Regions from separate parts of the Bacillus sp. URHA0034 genome, predicted to be linked through region 3. Evidence: riboswitches for the same ligand, from Rfam matches in the RefSeq annotation. Region 3 holds a riboswitch; each other region holds the start of a gene.

Region 1 (6,841 bases), 4.8 Mb from region 3:
GTCGCAGCTGTGGTCATTATAAGTATATATTTGCTTAATAGTGGGCCAACAGTTTGGGGTGTCGTGATAAGTATTGTTAGTTTGTTACTGCAGCTGCTCTTTGCCATGCTATTCATGATTATCCAGTTTGTTGCCCTTTTTTGGTTCCTTGCCCGCGGTAGAACCTATTGGATCCTGCCAGGGGAAACCGGCTCCACTTGGGACGATTACCGGGGTAACCCCGAGATTGTCGAAAATGCCAAGAGGATTGTTACCCTCTTAAAGGGGGTAAAAGAGTTCAAGGAAATGGGCGGGGAGGCTATCCGTGGCTTACTCTTATGTGGACCGCCAGGGACTGGGAAATCCTATCTAGCCCAGGTAATTGCAAATGAGGCCCAAGTACCTTTTGCTTATGCCTCGGCCCCAAGTTTTCAAAATATGTTTTTTGGTGTTGGTAATCTTAAAGTAATGGGGCTATATAAGAAGGCCCGAAAGCTGGCAAAAGTGTATGGCGCATGCATTATTTTTATAGATGAAATTGATGCAATCGGTATGAGCCGTCAGGCAGGAGGCGGTGCCGGTGGAATGATGGGCGGAATGATGGGGATGGGTGGTTCGGGTCTTTTAAATGAACTGCTCTTGCAGATGGATCCGCCAAACATTGATAATAACTGGTTCTCCAAGCTCCTTCGTACGGTGGGACTTCGTAAAAAAAGGGCAGACCGGCCTGCTGTCTTAACGGTTGGGGCAACGAACCTTCCCGATGTACTTGACCAAGCACTGCTCCGTCCAGGCCGTTTTGACCGAAAACTCTGGGTTGATTCCCCTGACTATGATGGCCGAATTGACGTTTTCCAATACTACCTTGAAAAGGTGAAAAGAGACTCTTCTATTACCCCTGAACGGGCAGCACTTGATACCATTGGCTACTCCCCAGCACAAATCAAGCATATCGTTAACGAAGCGGTCGTTATCGCCCATCAACGCGGAGCCCAAGTTACAAGCTATGAAGATTTCCGTGCCGCAATGGAGACCTATGAATGGGGGCTTAAACAGCCGTTAAGGTCCATGAGTGAAGATGAAAAAAGGAATGTTGCTTATCATGAGGCTGGTCATGCCGTCGCACAGTTCCTGCTTAAGCCTCATGCACGAGTATGGAAAGTAACGATTATCCGCAGGGGCGGTGCACTTGGTCTTGCAGCTACTAAGCCAACGCATGAACGATATAATCGCACCGATAAAGAAATATTAGCGGAAATCCAAGTATGTTTGGCAGCACGTGCGGTGGAAGAGGAGTTTTTAAATAAAAAATTAAACGGGGTTACTTCCGACTTGAGACAGGCAACAGAACTAGCCGGTGCCTATCTAGGGATTGTCGGTATGGGTGAGGAATTGTTCAGCTGGCTCGCCGTCGGTTCGCGCACAGATGGTCTTAGAGCGCTGCGCGGCAAAATCAATGAACTCCTAAAGAGTGAAATGACGAAAGTAAAGAAGCTTGTGAATGATAACGCTGATTTTGTTCACAGAATTGCTGAGGAGCTTTTAAAGCGTGGCGATCTAACCGGCGAAGAGATTGAGCATATCTATGTCGGGCTGTATGGTCAAAGCCGAGCTGAAGTTCTAGAATCACAGAATCTAAATTTGCTCGATGCCCCATCTGAGGAAAAAAATGAGTAGAGGAGATTAATGCATTTGAGGTTAGAACTCATCAAGACATCGAAGAAAGTGTCTCAATATGCAGAATATCAAAAATAGATGGTGTTATTCACCATCTATTTTTGTGGGTAAAGCCGGTCTTCCGGGTAAGGTTCTTAGCAGATAATTTTATATGTTGACAATTAGAACAAATACTACTAAAATAATAAATTATTCAGCGATAGTTTGAAATTGATTCACTTTTTCAAACTTACTAACTACATATTTAGCAAGCTATGATTGCTATGGATCACACTATAGCAGGAGCAGCTTCTGGAGAGACCGCACACTTGCGGCGCCGAAGGGTTCACAATCTCAGGCAAAAGGACAGAAGAGTACGAAGACTATTTATTATTCTATCCCAAAAGAGTAATAGATAATTTTTGTTATTCTTACGCCCTGAGAGATTGGAGATATTCCAGTCTCTTTTTTATTGGTTTGCTTCTTGTTCATTGCTTCACAAGTACAAGAAGTACTATTACTACCATTAGGGGGAGTTTTAAGTGGCACAACAAGAATTAAAAAGGGATTTAAAAAACAGACACGTACAACTGATTGCGATTGGCGGTACGATTGGAACAGGGTTATTTTTAGGTTCAGGCAGGGCCATACAGTTAGCTGGTCCATCGATTATGTTTGCCTATGTAATTGTCGGCATCGCCTGTTTCTTTGTAATGAGGGCTTTAGGAGAACTTCTTTTATCAAAAGCAGGTTATAAATCTTTTACAGATATTGCGGAAGACTACATTGGACCATGGGCCGGATTTGTAACGGGGTGGACGTATTGGTTTTGTTGGATCATGACAGCCATGGCGGATATTATAGCCGTTGGTGTATATGTACAATATTGGTTTAATATACCGCAATGGGTTCCAGCCATCGTCTGCCTAGTACTATTATTAGGTTTGAATTTATTAACAGTGAAACTATTTGGCGAATTAGAATTTTGGTTTGCTTTAATTAAAGTCATTACGATTCTTGCTTTAATCGGGATAGGAGTTATTTTATTAGTCATAGGGTTTAAAACAGATGTGGCTGCCGTTTCAGTAAAAAATATTTGGGAATATGGCGGACTATTCCCACATGGTGTGTCAGGTTTCTTACTTTCTTTTCAAATGGTGGTATTTGCCTATGTAGGGGTTGAATTGGTGGGTGTATCAGCATCGGAAACATCAAATCCTCAAAAAAATATCCCGTCAGCGATCAATAAAATTCCGTTAAGAATTCTATTTTTCTATGTGGGAGCACTGTTTATCCTTTTATGTATCAATCCTTGGACACAATTGAATGCAGAAAACAGCCCTTTTGTAAAGACATTTAGTTTAGTAGGAATTCCGATTGCGGCAGGAATTATTAATTTTGTTGTCTTAACATCTGCAGCATCGGCCTGCAACAGTGGTTTGTTTTCAACCAGCCGAATCTTATTTAATTTAAGCTCTAAAGCCCAAGGTCCATCCCAATTTGCAAAATTAAATAAAAATCATGTACCAAGTAATGCTTTATTTGTTTCAGCACTTGTTCTATCAAGCGGAGCCCTTTTAAGCAAGGTAATTCCTGAACAAGCTTTTGGTATCGTGACAACGATAAGTGCGATTTGCTTTATTTGGGTTTGGGGGATTATCTTAGTTTGTCATATACGGTATCGGAAACTACGGCCAGATCTTCGAAAAAAATCGACCTTTAAAGCACCATTTACACCGTTTATTAATTATGCGGTCTTAGCCTTATTTGCTTTCATTCTAATTGTCATGCTATTTGCTGAAGCTACTCGTACTGCTTTATTTTTAACACCAATATGGTTTATTCTTTTATTTATCTTGTATTCGTTTAATAGAAAAAAGGATAAGAATATTAGAGTTTCGGCATAACGATTATTAACTAATCTGAAAGAACTAACCCATACATAATAGTGGGTTAGTTTTTTTGTGGTTATTTAAATCTATTGATTTATTATTTCTGTACTAAAAAGCACTTAATTAAAAAGGGGAAAGTAACTCCGATTAAGTATGTAGCAATATGTAAAAAGGAAGGGGCAGTTAATCAAAACCTGCCTTTCAAAATAAAAAAAGGATATTTTTTTGTTCGTTATAAAGGAGAAAAGGTAAAATATGTAGAAATATTAATAATATGGAAATGTTGGCGTAACACAGAAAACTAGATTGTTATATTACTAACAAATTTGTAATGTGGATATGCCAGCAAACATAAAATACACGGATTAGTCAATTTAATGGGTGATGGGGGGATCAATTTGCAAAGAAAATGGTTAATCTTTGTTAGTTTGGCTTTTCTTATGTTGTTTAGCTTATGTTTTGGTGTACCTTCTAGTTCGGCCGCTACCGTCAACAAGTTTATTATCATTAACAAAGCAAACAACCAGCTGGCTTACTATGAAAACGGCGTCTTGAAAAAACAATTCAAAGTAGGAACAGGAAGAAGTAGTTCACTAACACCAGAAGGCAAATTCAAAATTGTTAACAAAATTGTTAACCGTCCATACTACAAAGGTCACATTCCAGGAGGAGACCCGCGCAATCCACTAGGTAACCGCTGGATGGGTTTAAATGCCCGTGGAACATGGGGAACAACCTACGGGATTCATGGGAACAATAACCCAAGTTCTATTGGAGGATATGTGAGCAGCGGCTGTGTCCGAATGTATGATAATGAAGTAGAGTGGCTATTCAATCAGGTGCCAGTTAATACACCGGTTGTCATTACAACATCCAAAAGCTCCTTCGACGCAATCGCAGTGGCAAATGGATTGAAAAGCGGGAAAGGTACACCTTCTGTCCCTGTTACTACAATCGGGGAAACCCTAAAAAAAGGTAGTCGCGGGCCAGCTGTTGTAACGCTTCAGAAAAAACTCACAGCACTAGGCTACAACACCAAAGGGTATGATGGCATCTTTGGGGCAAACACCGATAGCGCAGTCCGAAACTTCCAAAGAACTAATCACCTGCAAGTAGATGGCGTGGTAGGACCAAATACGAGAAAAGCCCTTGGACTATAAGGTCATTCATTTTCTAAGCCGCTCAGTTTTGCTGAGCGGCTTTTTATTATTCAATGTACAATAAAATAGAGACTTCCCAAAGAATTAGTCTCTTGGAAAGCCTCTATCCAATTAATATTTTACTTTTTTATCTGTGCCCGTTTTACAAAGAAAACTAAAACCAAGGCTACAAAAGCAATCAGTGTTGCCACAATAAATGCATCATTAATCCCATCTATTGTTGTTTGTTGCATTACTTGACCATAAAGCAAATAGGTAGTAAGTGGTTTCCCAGCAGCCGGCATGTGTGTTAAAGCTCCTAAGCTTTGAGTAAGCTGTGAAAATTGACCCGCAATGAAGGGATTCGCGCTAGTCATGGTACTAATATATTCACCATAATGTACCCCTGACCTAGTTGTCATAACGGTAACAAGGAATGCCGTACCGATACTACCAGCAATTTGTCTTGCTGTATTTGACGCTGCCGTACCGTGTGCCCCAAGGTGACGAGGCAATTGGTTTAAACCTTCTGTCATAATCGTCATCATAATGAATGACATTCCAAACATCCTAAATACATAAAGAAGGAGTAGATGGGAATAACTTGTTGTCATACTTAATTTAGTAAATTGCCATGTTGTAATAACAGTTATCGTTAAACCGATCACGCCAAGCCATCTTGCACCGATTTTATCAAAAAGTGCACCGGAAATCGGCGACATAATACCCATGATAATCGCACCTGGGAGCATCAATAAACCAGAATCTAAGGCAGAAAAACCTCGAATATTTTGCAAATAAATTGGCAGTAAGATCATGGCACCAAACATAGCCATATTGACAATCATACTTATAATGGTGGTTAAGGCAAAAATATCATATTTAAACACCCGTAAATCCAACATTGGCTTCTCAGTCGTTAACTCACGCCAGATAAAGGCCAGTATAGACAAAATTCCAATTGTTAATGAAATGACAACCGTTGAACTGCTCCAGCCATCGCTTCCTGCTTCACTAAACCCATATAACAAGAAACCAAACCCTAGGGTTGAAAATAATAATCCTGGGAAATCAAATTTAGGATTCGTCGTTTTAGTTACGTCTTTCATCCACATGAAGCTTAAAATTAAATCAATTACACCAATGGGAATGACAATATCAAACAATAATCTCCATGAATAATGTCCAATCAGCCAACCGGATAAGGTCGGGCCAATAGCAGGAGCAAAGATCATGACAACCCCCATGAGGCCCATGGCCTTCCCGCGTTTTTCCGGAGGGAAGAGGGCGAAAAAGACTGTCATCAAGAGAGGCATAATAATACCTGCACCACTAGCTTGGATGACCCGCCCAATCATTAACATAGAAAAGTTTAATGAAAGCGAACAAACCAGAGAACCTATAGTGAAAAGAAAGATGGCAGTAAGGAAAAGCTTTCTCGTTCCAAACTTTTCAATCAAATAAGCTGTGACCGGAATTAGAATTCCATTAACTAGCATATAGCCCGTTGATAGCCATTGCACAGTACTTGCTGAAACACCTAAATCATTCATAATATGTGGAATTGCAACATTCAGTAAAGTTTGGTTTAGAATGGCGACAAATGCACCAAGCATTAAGGCAGTAAGAATTTTCCCAGTTCCTGCAGACTTTTCGGATTCCTTTTCTGCTTGTTTAGACTGTGTAATCATTTCTTCTTTCGGCTGAACATCCGCTTGAACATACTCTAAAGCTGGCTCGGTTATAGCGTTATCTTCAAGCATTTCTTCCACTTCGCTTGATAGATCAAGATTTTGATGAAGATCTTTTTTATCAAGGATTGGCGATTGAGGAATATCTTCTACCTCTTGATTTTTAAGTTCACTTTGATTAATTTTTGGTTTTCTTTGTTTAAATACACCAAAATTAATCAAAAGTAGTACCAAAATACAAATTATGGCATAAACCGTGATATATATTGACATTTTATCACCTACTTATGAATTCGCACGGTCACGTTCATACCAGGAACAATTCCTACACCTTTATTATCATCAATTGATACTTTCACAGGAACCACTTGAGTCACTTTCGTGTAGTTAGCTGTATTATTTGAACTAGGTAACAATGAAAAAGTACTTGCAGTTGCTAAACCGATTTGTTGGATTTTTCCTTTTAAAGTTGAATTAGGGAAAG
Region 2 (6,841 bases), 640 kb from region 3:
ACCTTCAGCAAAACCTTCATAAAAAGCCTCTTTCGCTTCTTCAAGTGATATTCTGCGGGGACTAATGGCGTTAATGGCAACTGCCTTATCCTTAAACGCCTTTTTCATCCGTTCCTTCACTCGATCATTAGGGTATTTAAATAAGCTAAATAACTTATCCTCATTCAAATCCAGAAGAATCGATCCATGCTGCAGAATAACGCCTTTTTGTCTTGTTTGTGCACTGCCTACCACTTTTCTGCCTTCAACCACTAATTCATACCAGCTTGGGGCATCAAAACAAACAGCAGAGCGGGGGTTTTTTAATGCATCTCTTTCTTCAGCTGTTTTCGGAACCGCAAAATAAGCCTCCAGACCTAAATGATGGAAACCTTTTAAAATCCCTTCCGAAATTACACGATAAGCCTCCGTAACAGTCTTAGGCATCTCCGGATGATCTTCAGATACAATGACACTATAAGTAAGCTCATGCTCATGGAGAACACCTCGACCGCCTGTCGGTCTTCTAACAAACCCTAAGTGATGCTCTTTGACAGCATCCATATCAATTTCTTTCTCTACCTTCTGGAAATAGCCAACTGACAAGGTCGGTGGATTCCAGCCATAGAAGCGTATGACCGGAGGAAACTTACCTTCACTATGCCAATCAAGCAAAGCCTCATCCAAAGCCATATTATAGGATGGTGAGCCATTACCGGAATCTATAAAACGCCAAGTTTCTTTTTTCATGTTAAAACCTCATTTAACTAAAATAATTACAAATTTTAGTCTACCAAAATCTGATAGGAATTCAAAATGAGATGTTTCTGGTATAATTTTATTAGGCATTAAAAAAAGTTTTTCTTTTACATCTTTATCTTTAATGGAATGACTTATATAATAAATACTAGTGCAGTAAAGCTTGAAAGGAGCAAAAGAAGTTGAATTCACTCTATTCTTTATTAATTATTATTTTAGCCGTTATTATCTACTCCCTTTTTAACTATTTCTATCAAAAGAGGATTGTTAAAACGGCAACAGAAGAAGAATTCCGTGCAGGATATCGCAAGGCACAACTAATAGATGTTCGTGAACCAAACGAGTTTGAAGGCGGCCATATTTTAGGAGCACGCAATATTCCAATGTCACAAATGAAAATGCGCATGAAAGAAATCCGCCCAGATATGCCGGTATTTTTATACTGCCAAAGCGGTATGCGCAGTGCACGTGCAGCACAATTCTTACATCGTAGAGGTTACAAAGATTTAACTCAGCTTCAAGGCGGATTTAAAAAATGGACAGGCAAAGTAAAAGCAAAAAAATAATAAAACACAAGGTTCCGGAACACTTCCGGGACCTTATTTTATTTTCAAACATAACAAAGGTCAGATTTCCAGGAATCTGACCTTACGTTTACTTAAGCCTTCTGATATTTTAAAACGGGTTTACGTGCTGCTAGTGTTTCGTCTAGTCGGCCGACAACCGTTGTATGCGGTGCCTCTTGGACAATCTCAGGATTTTCTTCGGCCTCTTTGGCAATTTGAATCATAGTCTCAATGAAAGAATCAAGTGTTTCCTTTGATTCTGTTTCTGTCGGCTCAATCATAATACATTCTTCCACATTTAACGGGAAGTAAATCGTTGGTGGATGATAGCCAAAATCAAGCAGACGTTTGGCAATATCGAGTGTCCGCACACCTAATTTTTTTTGGCGTTTACCGCTTAGCACAAATTCATGCTTACAATGTTTATCAAAAGGCAGGTCATAGTATTCTGCAAGTCTTCTCATCATGTAGTTGGCGTTTAGGACTGCATACTCGGTTACCGCTTTTAATCCATCGGGACCCATGGAACGAATATACGTATAGGCCCGAACATTTATACCAAAGTTTCCGTAGAACGGCTTAACACGTCCAATCGATTGCGGTCGGTCGTAGTCTAGTATATATTCATCTCTTTGTTTTGTAATAATTGGTTTTGGCAAGAACGGCATTAAATCAGCTTTCACCCCAACAGGACCTGAACCAGGGCCTCCGCCGCCGTGTGGACCTGTAAAGGTTTTATGAAGGTTTAAATGGACAACGTCAAATCCCATATCGCCTGGTCTAGCTTTTGATAAAACAGCGTTTAGGTTTGCACCGTCATAATACAGTTTTCCTCCTGCACCATGAACAATGTCAGCCATTTCAAGAATTTGTTCTTCAAATAAACCAAGTGTATTCGGATTGGTTAACATAAGAGCAGCGGTGTCCTCACCAACAACACGTCTTAAATCATCGAGATCAACAAGACCTTTATCCGTTGATTTCACCGTGATAGTTTCAAAACCAGCTATCGTTGCTGAAGCAGGATTTGTACCATGGGCAGAATCCGGAACGATTACTTTGGTCCGTTTTGTATCACCATTTGATTCATGGTACGCTCGGATGAGCATTAATCCAGTCCATTCGCCGTGGGCACCCGCTGCAGATTGTAAGGTGACTTCGTCCATACCTGTTATTTCAATTAAATGCTGCTGAAGGTCGTATAAAAGCGCAAGCGCCCCTTGAACGGAACTCTCATCCTGCAGTGGATGAACATGTGCGAAGCCATTGAATCTGGCAACATTTTCATTGATTTTTGGATTATATTTCATTGTACATGAGCCAAGTGGGTAAAAACCCGAATCCAAGCCATGATTTCTTTTTGAAAGAGCTGTATAGTGACGCATAATATCAAGCTCAGAAACCTCTGGAAGTTCCGGCTCTTCTTCACGAAGGTACCCTTCTGGAAGCAGGCTGCTCACCTCTAATTCCGGTATATCCATTTCCGGGAGGCTGTAACCGATTCGGCCAGGAGTACTACGTTCAAAAATGAGTGCTTGGTCTTGGTTATGCATGCAAATCCCCCAATTCTTTCACAAAAGTATCAATTTCATCCTTTGTTCTTTGTTCCGTTACAGCAATCAACATATGGTTAGACAGTTGTGAATAGTCACGTCCTAAATCATAGCCTCCGATAATTCCTTTTTGTAACAATGCTTGATTGACTTCTTTAACCGGTTTGTTTAATTTTACAACAAATTCGTTAAAGGAAAAGCCATCATAAGCCACTTTAAACCCTGCCTCTTTAAACGCATTCTTGGCATAATGTGCTTTTTGCAGATTTGCTGCTGCCATTTCACGAACACCCTTTTTACCTAATGCTGTCATTGCGACAGACGCGGCAAGGGCGTTAAGAGCTTGGTTTGAGCAAATGTTTGAAGTCGCCTTTTCACGGCGGATATGCTGTTCACGAGCTTGAAGTGTTAAAACAAACCCGCGCCGTCCTTGGTCATCAATAGTCTGTCCGACTAGACGGCCCGGGACCTTCCTCATTAATTTGCTGGTAACTGCAAAATAGCCGCAGTGCGGACCTCCAAATGCTGTTGGAATCCCAAATGGCTGTGCATCACCAATGACAATATCTGCCCCAAACTTGCCAGGTGGTGTTAATACACCTAATGAGAGGGGATTGCTATTCACAACGAACATCCCTTTATGGGCATGAATAATTTCCTCCACTTCTTTTAACGACTCTAAACGTCCAAAAAAGTTTGGGTATTGGACGATGACCGCTGCAACTTCCTCGTCTACTAAATTCTTTAAGGAATCAAGATCTGTTACTCCCTCTATAATAGGGGCTTCTACTACTTCAAGATACTGTCCTTTTGCATATGTTTTCAGAACCTCGCGATACTCTGGGTGAACGGCGCCAGAAACAACAATTTTTTTCCGTTTAGTATGACCTGCACTAAGCATAGCAGCCTCGGCAAGAGCGGTGCCCCCATCATACATGGAGGAATTGGCAACATCCATACCGGTTAGCTCACAAATCATCGTTTGAAATTCAAATATAGCTTGAAGTTCACCTTGAGAAATTTCAGGCTGGTATGGTGTATAAGCTGTATAAAATTCAGAACGGGAAATGACATGGTCCACAATTACAGGCATATAGTGATCATAAACACCTGCACCTAAAAACGACACATTCCGTTTGAGGTCAGCATTTTGGTCTGCTAATTTAAATAGTTCTTTCATAAGTGCAGTCTCAGACTTTGCCGCTTTAATGTTATACTCACCCTTAAATCTTACTTTTTCAGGGATATCGCTAAACAGTTCATCTATTGAAGAAACGCCAATCGTTTCGAGCATTGCCTTCTTATCTTGTTCAGTCATCGGTAAATAGCGGTGTTTCATATCCTTGCTCCCCTCGTGTTTTTACTTTTCTCTTTTATAAAAAGGTGTTGGAACAACTGATGCTTTTAATCGTTTGCCGCGAATTTCAACTTCAACCTTGGATTCTAAATCGGCATATTCGGTTTTAATAAGCGCAAGACCAATATTTCGCTTCAAAGTTGGCGACTGTGTTCCTGTAGTTACTTCACCGATACGTTCTTCGCCTTTATAAACAGGGTATCCATGGCGTGGAATGCCACGGTCAATCATCTCGATCCCGATTAATTTCCTAGTTATACCAGTCTCCTTCTGCTTTTTTAACGCTTCCTTCCCGATGAAGTCAGCTTCCTTATTTAACTTCACAGCAAAAGCAATTCCCGCTTCTAAGGGAGTAATTTCGGGGGATAGCTCTTGTCCATAGAGTGCTAGGACAGATTCAAAACGCAGGGTATCACGTGCCCCTAATCCGCATGGAAGAACTCCGTCTTGTTCTCCTGCCTTTAGAATGGCATTCCAAAGGTCAACAGCATCGACAGCATCACAGTAAACCTCAAATCCGTCTTCACCGGTATATCCTGTTCTGGATACCAGTGCCTTTTTATCGTTTAAAATGACCTCTTGCTGAAATTTGAAGAAGCCAATTTGACTTAAGTCTGTATGTCCAGCGAGCTTTTGCAGAACTTTTTCGGCAAGCGGTCCTTGAAGGGCAAGCTGGGCTGTCTTGTCGGATAAGTTATCAAGGATGACCTCTCCTTCTAGATGGTCCATAAGCCATTTATAGTCCTTTTCAATATTGGAAGCATTAACGACCAGTAAATAATGATCGTCCTCCATTTTATAAATAAGTAAATCATCGACGGTTCCGCCATTTTCATAACACATCGCCGTGTATTGAGCACCGCCATTTTTAATTTTTGAAATATCATTAGTCATCATTTTTTGTAAAAATGGTAAACTATCTTTCCCTTTAACTTCTACTTCACCCATATGAGAGACATCAAACAGACCTGCTTTAGTACGGACCGCTTCATGTTCTTCCTTAATGCTGGAAAATTGGACCGGCAGTTCCCACCCTCCAAAATCGATGGTCTTCCCTCCGTATTCTTTATACACTTCAAACAGCGGAGTACGTTGTAATTCAGTCATCCATTAATCCCCCTTATTTATGAACCAGGTTTTTTAACATAAAAAAGGACAGAGACCTCCCTATGAATATAAGAAGGTCTCTGTCCTTGCACCAGAAAGTTTACCTAAAGCGGTTTTCCCCGTGGGTGGCTGCTAATATTGCAGCGCTCTCCAGAGCTGCGTCGAACAAGAGTTCTTTTGCCTGAGAGATTCACATTTCTGCTTGCTCCTTCGGCGCTACGTCCCGTAGTCTCTCCCCTTGCTGTCATCCGCATTATAATAATTTTTTATTTGGTAATACTAATTATACTTAAAAAATAAATTACTTTATTAAAATATTTAAAACATTCTAAGCTATTATCATCCTATCATTAAACTATAACATTGGGCAATAAATTTATAGAAAATTAAAACACCATTATCCCTTTTGATTGGCAAAAAGACGTGACACAACACTGTATGAAAAGGAGCTGTAATGATGTCAGTTGAAATTGAATTTGATTCCTCTTGGCAGGATGATTTTTTACATAGAATAGACAACGATGGTCCGTGGGGCAATTGGGAGCTTTTTAAACTAGCAATCGATGTGGAAAAGCATTTGGTTATCCCTGAGTTTGAAGGCTTGCAAGCTCCAAATCATCTTCCTAATTTAACACCTCTGCCACATCAGCTTGAAACAGCAAAACAGGTGATTGAAAACATGAATGGTAAAGCCATTCTTGCTGATGAAGTAGGACTAGGAAAAACAATTGAAGCAGGATTAATTCTAAAAGAATATATGATCCGCGGCTTAGTAAAAAAGGTGTTAATACTGGTCCCGGCTTCTTTGGTTACCCAATGGGCCATTGAGCTCAATAGCAAATTTTTTATTCCCGCTATTACGCAAAGGAAAAGCTATGTCTGGGAACAATGCGACGTCGTGGTTTCTTCGATTGATACGGCCAAACGAGATCCTCACCGGGACATTATTTACAAGCAGGACTATGACCTCATTATCATTGATGAGGCCCATAAACTAAAAAATAACAAAACGAAAAACTACGAATTTGTCCAAAACCTTAAAAAGAAATTTTGTTTGTTATTAACGGCCACACCTATCCAAAACCGAATCGAAGAAATCTTTAATCTTGTTTCCCTTCTAAAGCCTGGGCACCTGGGCAGTGAAACCGCCTTTTATGAAAAATATAAACGGGATGCCCGTTCGTTAAATGATGATGAGCATTTAAAAGAATTAGTGAACAAGGTCATGATTCGGAATCGCCGTGCCGACACTGGTATCGAATGGACAAAAAGACAGGTTGAAACCATTCCGATTGAATTCTCCCCTGCTGAGAAGGATCTTTATGATTCTATATCGGTTCTCAAAAATGAAGGGGATTGGGCTCAAACAAGTGCTTTTTCGGTGATGACCTTACAGCGTGAGGCTTGTTCAAGCCGTGAGGCTGTTTTCTATACGCTAAAAAACATGCTGCAAAAGAAAGAGGATCCAACACCTGCTTTTGAGGACCAAATCCAATTTTTAATTAAAAAGGTTGAGGCTG
Region 3 (6,841 bases):
CGGTATTTTAAATGGCTGATGACCGTTATTCCCCAAATAAAGATGAAACATACAGTTGATATACTTGTAATGAGTGTAAATACTCCTTCTGGCATAACATAGTTTAAAATAACAGCAATTAAAATTACCACAGTTGAAAAGAACAAGGCATTTGAAGGTACTTTTCGTGACGTAAGTTTAGCAAATGATTCAGGTGCATTTTTATCTTTTGCAAGTGAATATACCATCCGGCTAGTACTGAAGACCGCACTGTTACAGGCTGAAGCCGCGGATGTTAGGACGACAAAATTGACAATTCCGGCAGCAGCTGCGATACCAACTGCAACGAAGACTTGGACAAATGGGCTTTTCGCCGGATTTATGGCGTTCCAAGGATAAATGCTCATGATGACTACTAGCGCACCAAGGTAGAAAAGAAACACGCGAATGGGGATATTATTGATTGCCTTCGGGATGACTTTTTCCGGATCTTTGGTCTCACCTGCTGTAAGTCCCACCAGTTCAATTCCTACAAAGGCAAAGACAACCATCTGGAAGGATAATACAAATCCATTGATTCCATTCGGGAACATTCCCCCATGTTTCCATAAATTCGTGAAAGCGGAAGGTCCGGAATTAGTAGAGAAGCCTTTAAGGATCATGAAAATACCAACTACAATCAGGGCAACAATCGCGATGACCTTGATTAAGGCAAACCAGAATTCCATTTCACCAAAAAGTTTAACAGTTGTAAGGTTCATTATTAACAAAATGACCAAGGCAATTAAACCCGGCATCCACTGTGGAACAGTAGGAATCCAATATTGAGTATAGAGACCAACGGCTGTTAAGTCTGCCATAGCAATAGAAATCCAGCAGAACCAATAGGTCCAGCCAGTAATAAAGGCTGCCATATTACCTAAATAGTCTCTTACAAAGTCAACAAAAGAATGATAGTTCAAATTGGATAAGAGAAGTTCGCCAAGTGCACGCATGATTAAAAAGCAAATGGCCCCCGTAATCATATAAGCAAATAAAATCGATGGTCCTGCTAAATGAATCGATTTTCCCGCACCAAGAAATAATCCCGTTCCTATGGCTCCACCAATAGCGATTAGTTGTACATGCCTGTTTTTTAGGCCTCTTTCCAATTTTTGTTCCTGCATTCGATTTCCCCCTTTACTTTTCAAGGATGTTTACAATTTTCGCCAATTTAAATCTATTAAATTTAAATCCTATTCATTGCAAATTAATACCCCAATAAAAGTTTAATTTAAAAAAGCGCTTACAATTTTAAAGAAAATAATACTACCAAGACCAGCATGTCCTACAGCGTTCACCCAGTGACTCATCCCTTCTTAGATTTAATAGCACAATCCTCCTTTTTTTAGTTTGTGCTATCTCTCCCAACAAAAAAAAGACAGGGGGAAAGATAGATGTTCTTCTATCTTTCCTCTGTCCTTTTACCTGAGAGTTTAACTCCTTTGGTGGCACATGGCTCTCTCCAGAGACGCGTCCTATTATGGTCCTTTTACCTGAGAGATTATTACCCATTTTATTGGGTACTTGCTCCTTCGGTGCCAAACAATACGTTTGGTCTCTCCCATAATATTCATCCGCTATCATACATTTAATTTACATACTACTCTACGGAAAGGATGATGTCAAATTAATAATCAGAATTTATTAATTATTCCAAAAAAGTATATCACTATTAGATAAACGTCACACTTTTCAACTTAAGCTTACCCTTGCTTTACATTTCATCCAAGATTCTGCCATGCTTTTTCAAAAAAATGATCCATCTCCATATATGTGGCTTATCGTCCTTGTTTGTTTTTATTATTTAAGGGCTTTACTAACTTTTAACTTCTTTCCTTTTATGGTTGCATTCTCCATAGCTTGTAACACGAGCGAGCCTTTTCCATTTAGTATATCAACATAGGACATTTGATCCTGGATCGTAATAATCCCAATATCGTCTGCAGTTACTCCAGGAATTTTCGCTATTGTTCCAACAAAATCTACCGCTCGAAGCTTCTTCTTTTTTCCACCGCTAAAATATAGTTTCATGATATCTTGGTTAATTCTTGCCGTTTTATTATTTCTTACGACTCGCCGTCCGCTTATTTTTTCGTCGAAAGCAGCCTGGTTACCAGCCACTTCATGTGGATTTGGTGCATCCATTATTGGAATCTCAAAGCCAATATACCGTTCTATAGCTTTAACGAATTTTCCTTCATAAGGTGTCACAAACATAATCGCTTTTCCTTCATTACCGGCGCGACCGGTTCGGCCTGTCCGGTGGACATAACTTTCTTTTTCCATCGGAACATCGTAGTTGATAACAAGTGTCACATTATCAATATCAATTCCTCGTGCAGCTACGTCGGTGGCCACTAAATAACGGAAATTCCCCATTTTGAAACCATCCATTACAGCAAACCGATCTTGTTGTTCTAATCCGCCATGGAGTCTTTCACACGAATAATTGGATTTTTCCAATTCGGTATAAACCGTATCGACGTGTTCTTTTGTTCGGCAAAAAATAAGACAGCTGTCTGGATTTTCAACGACGGTAAGGCTTTTCAAGAGTGAAATTTTTTCATCTTCCTTCACTTCGATTAGACGATGTTCTATTGTATCCGTCGTAATCCCACTAGCCTCAATCTCGACATGAATAGGATTTTTCATATACTTATGGCAGAGATTTTCCACATCTTTCGGTAAAGTTGCCGAAAATACCATTGTTACTCTGTTTAAAGGAAGTTTATTGATAATTTCTTCTACTTCATCGATAAAACCCATATTAAGCATTTCATCCGCTTCATCTATTACTAGATACTTGATTTTATCTAAAACCAGGGTCTCTCTTTCAATATGATCGATCACACGGCCTGGGGTACCAACAACTATATGCGTTTTTTGTTTCAATTCTTCTTTTTGTTTCGTAAAAGGTTCTTTTCCGTAAACGGCCATCGCTTTGATCCGTTTAAACCTTCCAATATTCGTCATGTCTTCGCGAACCTGAACAGCCAGCTCTCTCGTTGGTGTCAGGATTAAGGCCTGTGGCAATTTTTCTTCCCATTCAATCATTTCGCATATTGGAATTCCAAAGGACGCAGTCTTGCCGCTTCCTGTTTGCGATTTGACGACAAGATCTTGATTTTCCAATGCTAATGGTATGACTTTACTCTGAACCTCTGTCGGAGCTTCATATTTTAATACCTGTAAAGATCTTCTTATTTCACCGCTTAACTTATAATCCTCAAATTTTGTTTCACTCATGTATTAACCTCGTTTTTTTGTATTATCCGGCTTACCAATAGGATTTCTCTCAAAGAAATATCATATGCATAATCTGAATATGGTTCATTATACTTGAAACTTCCGTGGGCATAAACGTTTCTTTTAATGTTTTGCTTTGTTAGGTGTCTTTTCCCTTTAAGGAATGTCTGGGTTGATACCGTTTAGCTTCCTTTGCCTTCGTATAATAATGGGCATATTCCGAAAACATTTCTCAAAAGCCGATTACCTTTTTGTATCTTGTCTTTATATCTCTGATTAAAGGAAAGCCCAGTTCCTCTGAGTACCTTTTTCTGGCAATATGTTTTATCATTATTACAATAAGATTTAAATAACATTTACAAAGAAAATCACCGGAGGAGAAAATTATGTCTAAACCAACCAAAAGCCGCTATCTTTTTATTACTGCCGTTGCTTTGGGAACGTTGCTGAACCCCTTGAATTCTTCGATGATTGCCGTCGCGCTTTCCCGTATCCAAAATCAATTTTCTCTTTCATTTACCGATGCATCATGGCTTATCTCCACTTATTATCTTGCCAGTGGTATCGGTCAGCCGGTAATGGGAAAACTCGGCGATGCGTTTGGACTAAAGAAAATGTATTTAATTGGGCTGATTATGATTGCAGCAGCATCAATTGCCGCTCCCTTTTCTCCTAGTTTTGGTTGGCTGATTGCGATCAGGATCATCCAGGCAATCGGAAGTTCAGCGCTTTTCCCGGCAGGAATGGGAATCATCCGCAAATCAATCACGGAAAACCAAGCGCAGGCACTGGGTGTCCTTTCGATTTTTTCATCCGTATCAGCTGCATTCGGTCCTTCCATCGGTGGATTTCTCACACACTACTGGGATTGGCAAGCGATCTTTTTGGTCAACTTTCCATTCATTTTGGCAGCCTTTTTTCTAGGGCTATTTATTCTTCCCAAAGATAGTAGAGATAGAAGCCGGAAAGTCACCATCGATTATATTGGAATCCTTCTATTTACTTTGTCTATTTTAAGTTTGTTATTGTTTTTGCTGTCATGGGAAACCGGTGTTAACTGGGTTGAACTTTTGGTAAGCATGGTTTTTATTTTCGTTTTTTATACATACGAAAGCAAACAAACCCAGCCATTTATTAATGTACTAACTCTTAAAGAAAACCTGAATATGAGTTTTGTGTATGTACAATTTATCCTGGTCAATATAATTTTCTATTCAATTTTCTTCGGGGTGCCGCTCTATTTGCAAAATGTTCGCCATTTCGATTCCAAGACTACCGGTCTTATCATGCTATCCATTGCGGGTTTTGGCATTATCGTCTCGCCATTGGCTGGTCGATGGATTGACAATCGGGGTTCGAAACCTGCTTTAATCGCAGGGACATCCTGCATGATTGCAGGTTCTTTGCTTCTTCTTACCATCCACGGTTCATCGTCCGCGGCATGGATATTCTTTTCTTTATCGGTCCTTGGATTAAGCAACGGCTTCAACAATCTTGGTTTGCAGACGGCCCTTTACACGTTTATTCCTCCTGCCGAAACAGGTACTGCTTCGGGGCTTTTTATGACATCTCGTTACATTGGGACGATTTTTTCTTCTAGTTTACTGGGGATCCTATTCGGGAAGCAATTTACCACCAGCCATTTCCATGTAATGGCCATCATCTGTGTAATCATCGGAATCTTGATTATGCTGTTGACAATTCGGATGCCTCAGTCATTGAAACAGAGTCAATAGCAAAAGGGACACCGAATCGTGTCCCTTTGTTATAATTGATATTCAATAATAGTAGCACTAGATGTTAAAATTCCACTGTATTTATTAGGATAAACTAACTCGTTAAAAAGAATGATTTGTATGATGTACTTTTAAATGATTCCACTTTTAATTCCAATTCTATTTTAATGCAATCCAAATATATTGCCACAGTGATTAATCACTCTATTATTTTTTCCATCAACAGATAGTACCAATCTATAAAGTTCTTTTAAAATAATTCCGCCGAAGAATCAGGAATTGGAAACAGTTCTGATAACCTTTTTATTTTTCCATCGACATCTTTAAATACAATGTGATCACGATTGAATTTACGGGGGCTATCAATTCCACAAGCGGCAGCTAAGGCAAACAAACCTTGACGAACATTAATGATGTAGTTCATGACTCTCCATTTCTTTTCCTCTGGTACAAGGGCTTCTTGATATTTTTGATCAGTGGTCGTTACGCCTGTAGGGCATTTACCCGTATGGCATTGAAGAGCCATGATACAGCCGTTAGCAATCATAAATCCTCGTGCAGAGTTCACCGCATCTGCACCAATCGCAAGGGCAATAGCAATTTTATCGGCTGAAATTAACTTTCCTGATGCAAAAATTTTCAGCTTATTTCTCAGACCAAACTGATAGGCCTTATCAACAACCGCAATTAAAGCGGGATATAAGGGAAGCCCCATAGTATCTGCCATTGATTTGTAAGTGGCGCCTGTTCCACCTTCTCCGCCATCAACCGTAATAAAGTCCGGATAAATCCGAAGCTTATTCATGGTCTCGAAAAATTCGTCCAAGTTGGATGGATGTCCAACGACAATTTTGATTCCGACAGGTTTTCCACCTTCATCTTGCAGCATTTTGATAAATTGCAACGTTTCGAGCGAATTATGCAAAAATGGAAAGCGATTTGGTGAATTAATGGTTTTCCCCACTGGAACCTTACGAATGTTTGCTACCTTCGTTGTAACCTTCGATCCCTCCAGATGTCCGCCACGGATTTTTGCCCCCTGGCCGAACTTAAGCTCAAACGCTTTTATATTCGGTTCCTGGGCTTTAAACTTAAATTCATCTATGGAAAAATTCCCTTCGTCATCGCGGAAGCCAAATATTCCAGGACCAATTTGAGCGACCACATCTACACCACTTTCTAAATGCTCTGGTGCAACTGCGCCCTCGCCCGTATTAATCCATGAACCACCGGCCATACGGCTGCCATGACCTGTTGAAAGGATATAGTTTTCGCCGACTGCTCCGTAAGATGTGGCAGAGGCTCCAAATGGACCGCGAAGTCTCCATGGAACTTTCCGATTACCGCCAACGATGATTGTCTCTTCTTCATGGTAAAGCCAACGTGTTGTTTGGTCCTTTTCTAGCTGTTCGTGACGAGTAAACAATCCTTCATGATCAATTTTATATTTCATAGAGTGGACATTTTCTTGATTGTCAACCCTTAACTCTTCATTTAATAAGGGAAACAAACCATTTGCAATATAAAAACCTTGCTTATCAAAGTCACGTTTGGAACCGAAACTTAAAAGATCACTTCGATATTTGGCAGAAAAAACAATCCCTAAAAAATCTGTTCGTGAAAATGGTTTTCCACTATTGTCATCATCAAACCAATATTGCCTGAATTCCGGGCCAATCTTTTCTAATAAGTACCGCATCCATCCCAAATAAGGATGTGCTCTGATAATCGAATGCTGTGGTTTCCTTGCTAAAATATTTAACCACAAAAGTAAGGCAATGGGCCCTATAATAAACACAATCAATAGAAAGATAAAAATAGTCCATACCATCTAACAA

What was found. A riboswitch is a leader RNA that binds a small molecule or an ion and turns the genes downstream of it on or off. The one in region 3 is predicted to bind glycine.
Region 1: linked by a shared signal. The riboswitch ahead of ACZ9EE_RS05075 (amino acid permease) and the one ahead of ACZ9EE_RS27940 (amino acid permease) in region 3 are both predicted to bind glycine.
Region 2: linked by a shared signal. The riboswitch ahead of gcvT (glycine cleavage system aminomethyltransferase GcvT) and the one ahead of ACZ9EE_RS27940 (amino acid permease) in region 3 are both predicted to bind glycine.

What each region holds. Positions count from the first base shown of each region.
Region 1 is NZ_JBWCDK010000002.1:575,890-582,730, reverse strand. Features, by position in the region: gene ACZ9EE_RS05080 (AAA family ATPase) at 1-1,656, shown strand, start outside; glycine riboswitch at 1,938-2,015, shown strand; gene ACZ9EE_RS05075 (amino acid permease) at 2,178-3,542, shown strand; gene ACZ9EE_RS05070 (L,D-transpeptidase family protein) at 3,926-4,687, shown strand; gene ACZ9EE_RS05065 (DHA2 family efflux MFS transporter permease subunit) at 4,807-6,630, opposite strand; gene ACZ9EE_RS05060 (HlyD family secretion protein) at 6,639-6,841, opposite strand, start outside.
Region 2 is NZ_JBWCDK010000002.1:4,688,375-4,695,215, reverse strand. Features, by position in the region: gene ACZ9EE_RS24590 (lipoate--protein ligase family protein) at 1-729, opposite strand, end outside; gene ACZ9EE_RS24585 (rhodanese-like domain-containing protein) at 921-1,304, shown strand; gene gcvPB (aminomethyl-transferring glycine dehydrogenase subunit GcvPB) at 1,397-2,857, opposite strand; gene gcvPA (aminomethyl-transferring glycine dehydrogenase subunit GcvPA) at 2,850-4,196, opposite strand; gene gcvT (glycine cleavage system aminomethyltransferase GcvT) at 4,218-5,321, opposite strand; glycine riboswitch at 5,481-5,569, opposite strand; gene ACZ9EE_RS24565 (DEAD/DEAH box helicase) at 5,779-6,841, shown strand, end outside.
Region 3 is NZ_JBWCDK010000002.1:5,330,333-5,337,173, reverse strand. Features, by position in the region: gene ACZ9EE_RS27940 (amino acid permease) at 1-1,145, opposite strand, end outside; glycine riboswitch at 1,433-1,489, opposite strand; glycine riboswitch at 1,493-1,595, opposite strand; gene ACZ9EE_RS27935 (DEAD/DEAH box helicase) at 1,822-3,267, opposite strand; gene ACZ9EE_RS27930 (MFS transporter) at 3,654-5,003, shown strand; gene ACZ9EE_RS27925 (glutamate synthase-related protein) at 5,254-6,834, opposite strand.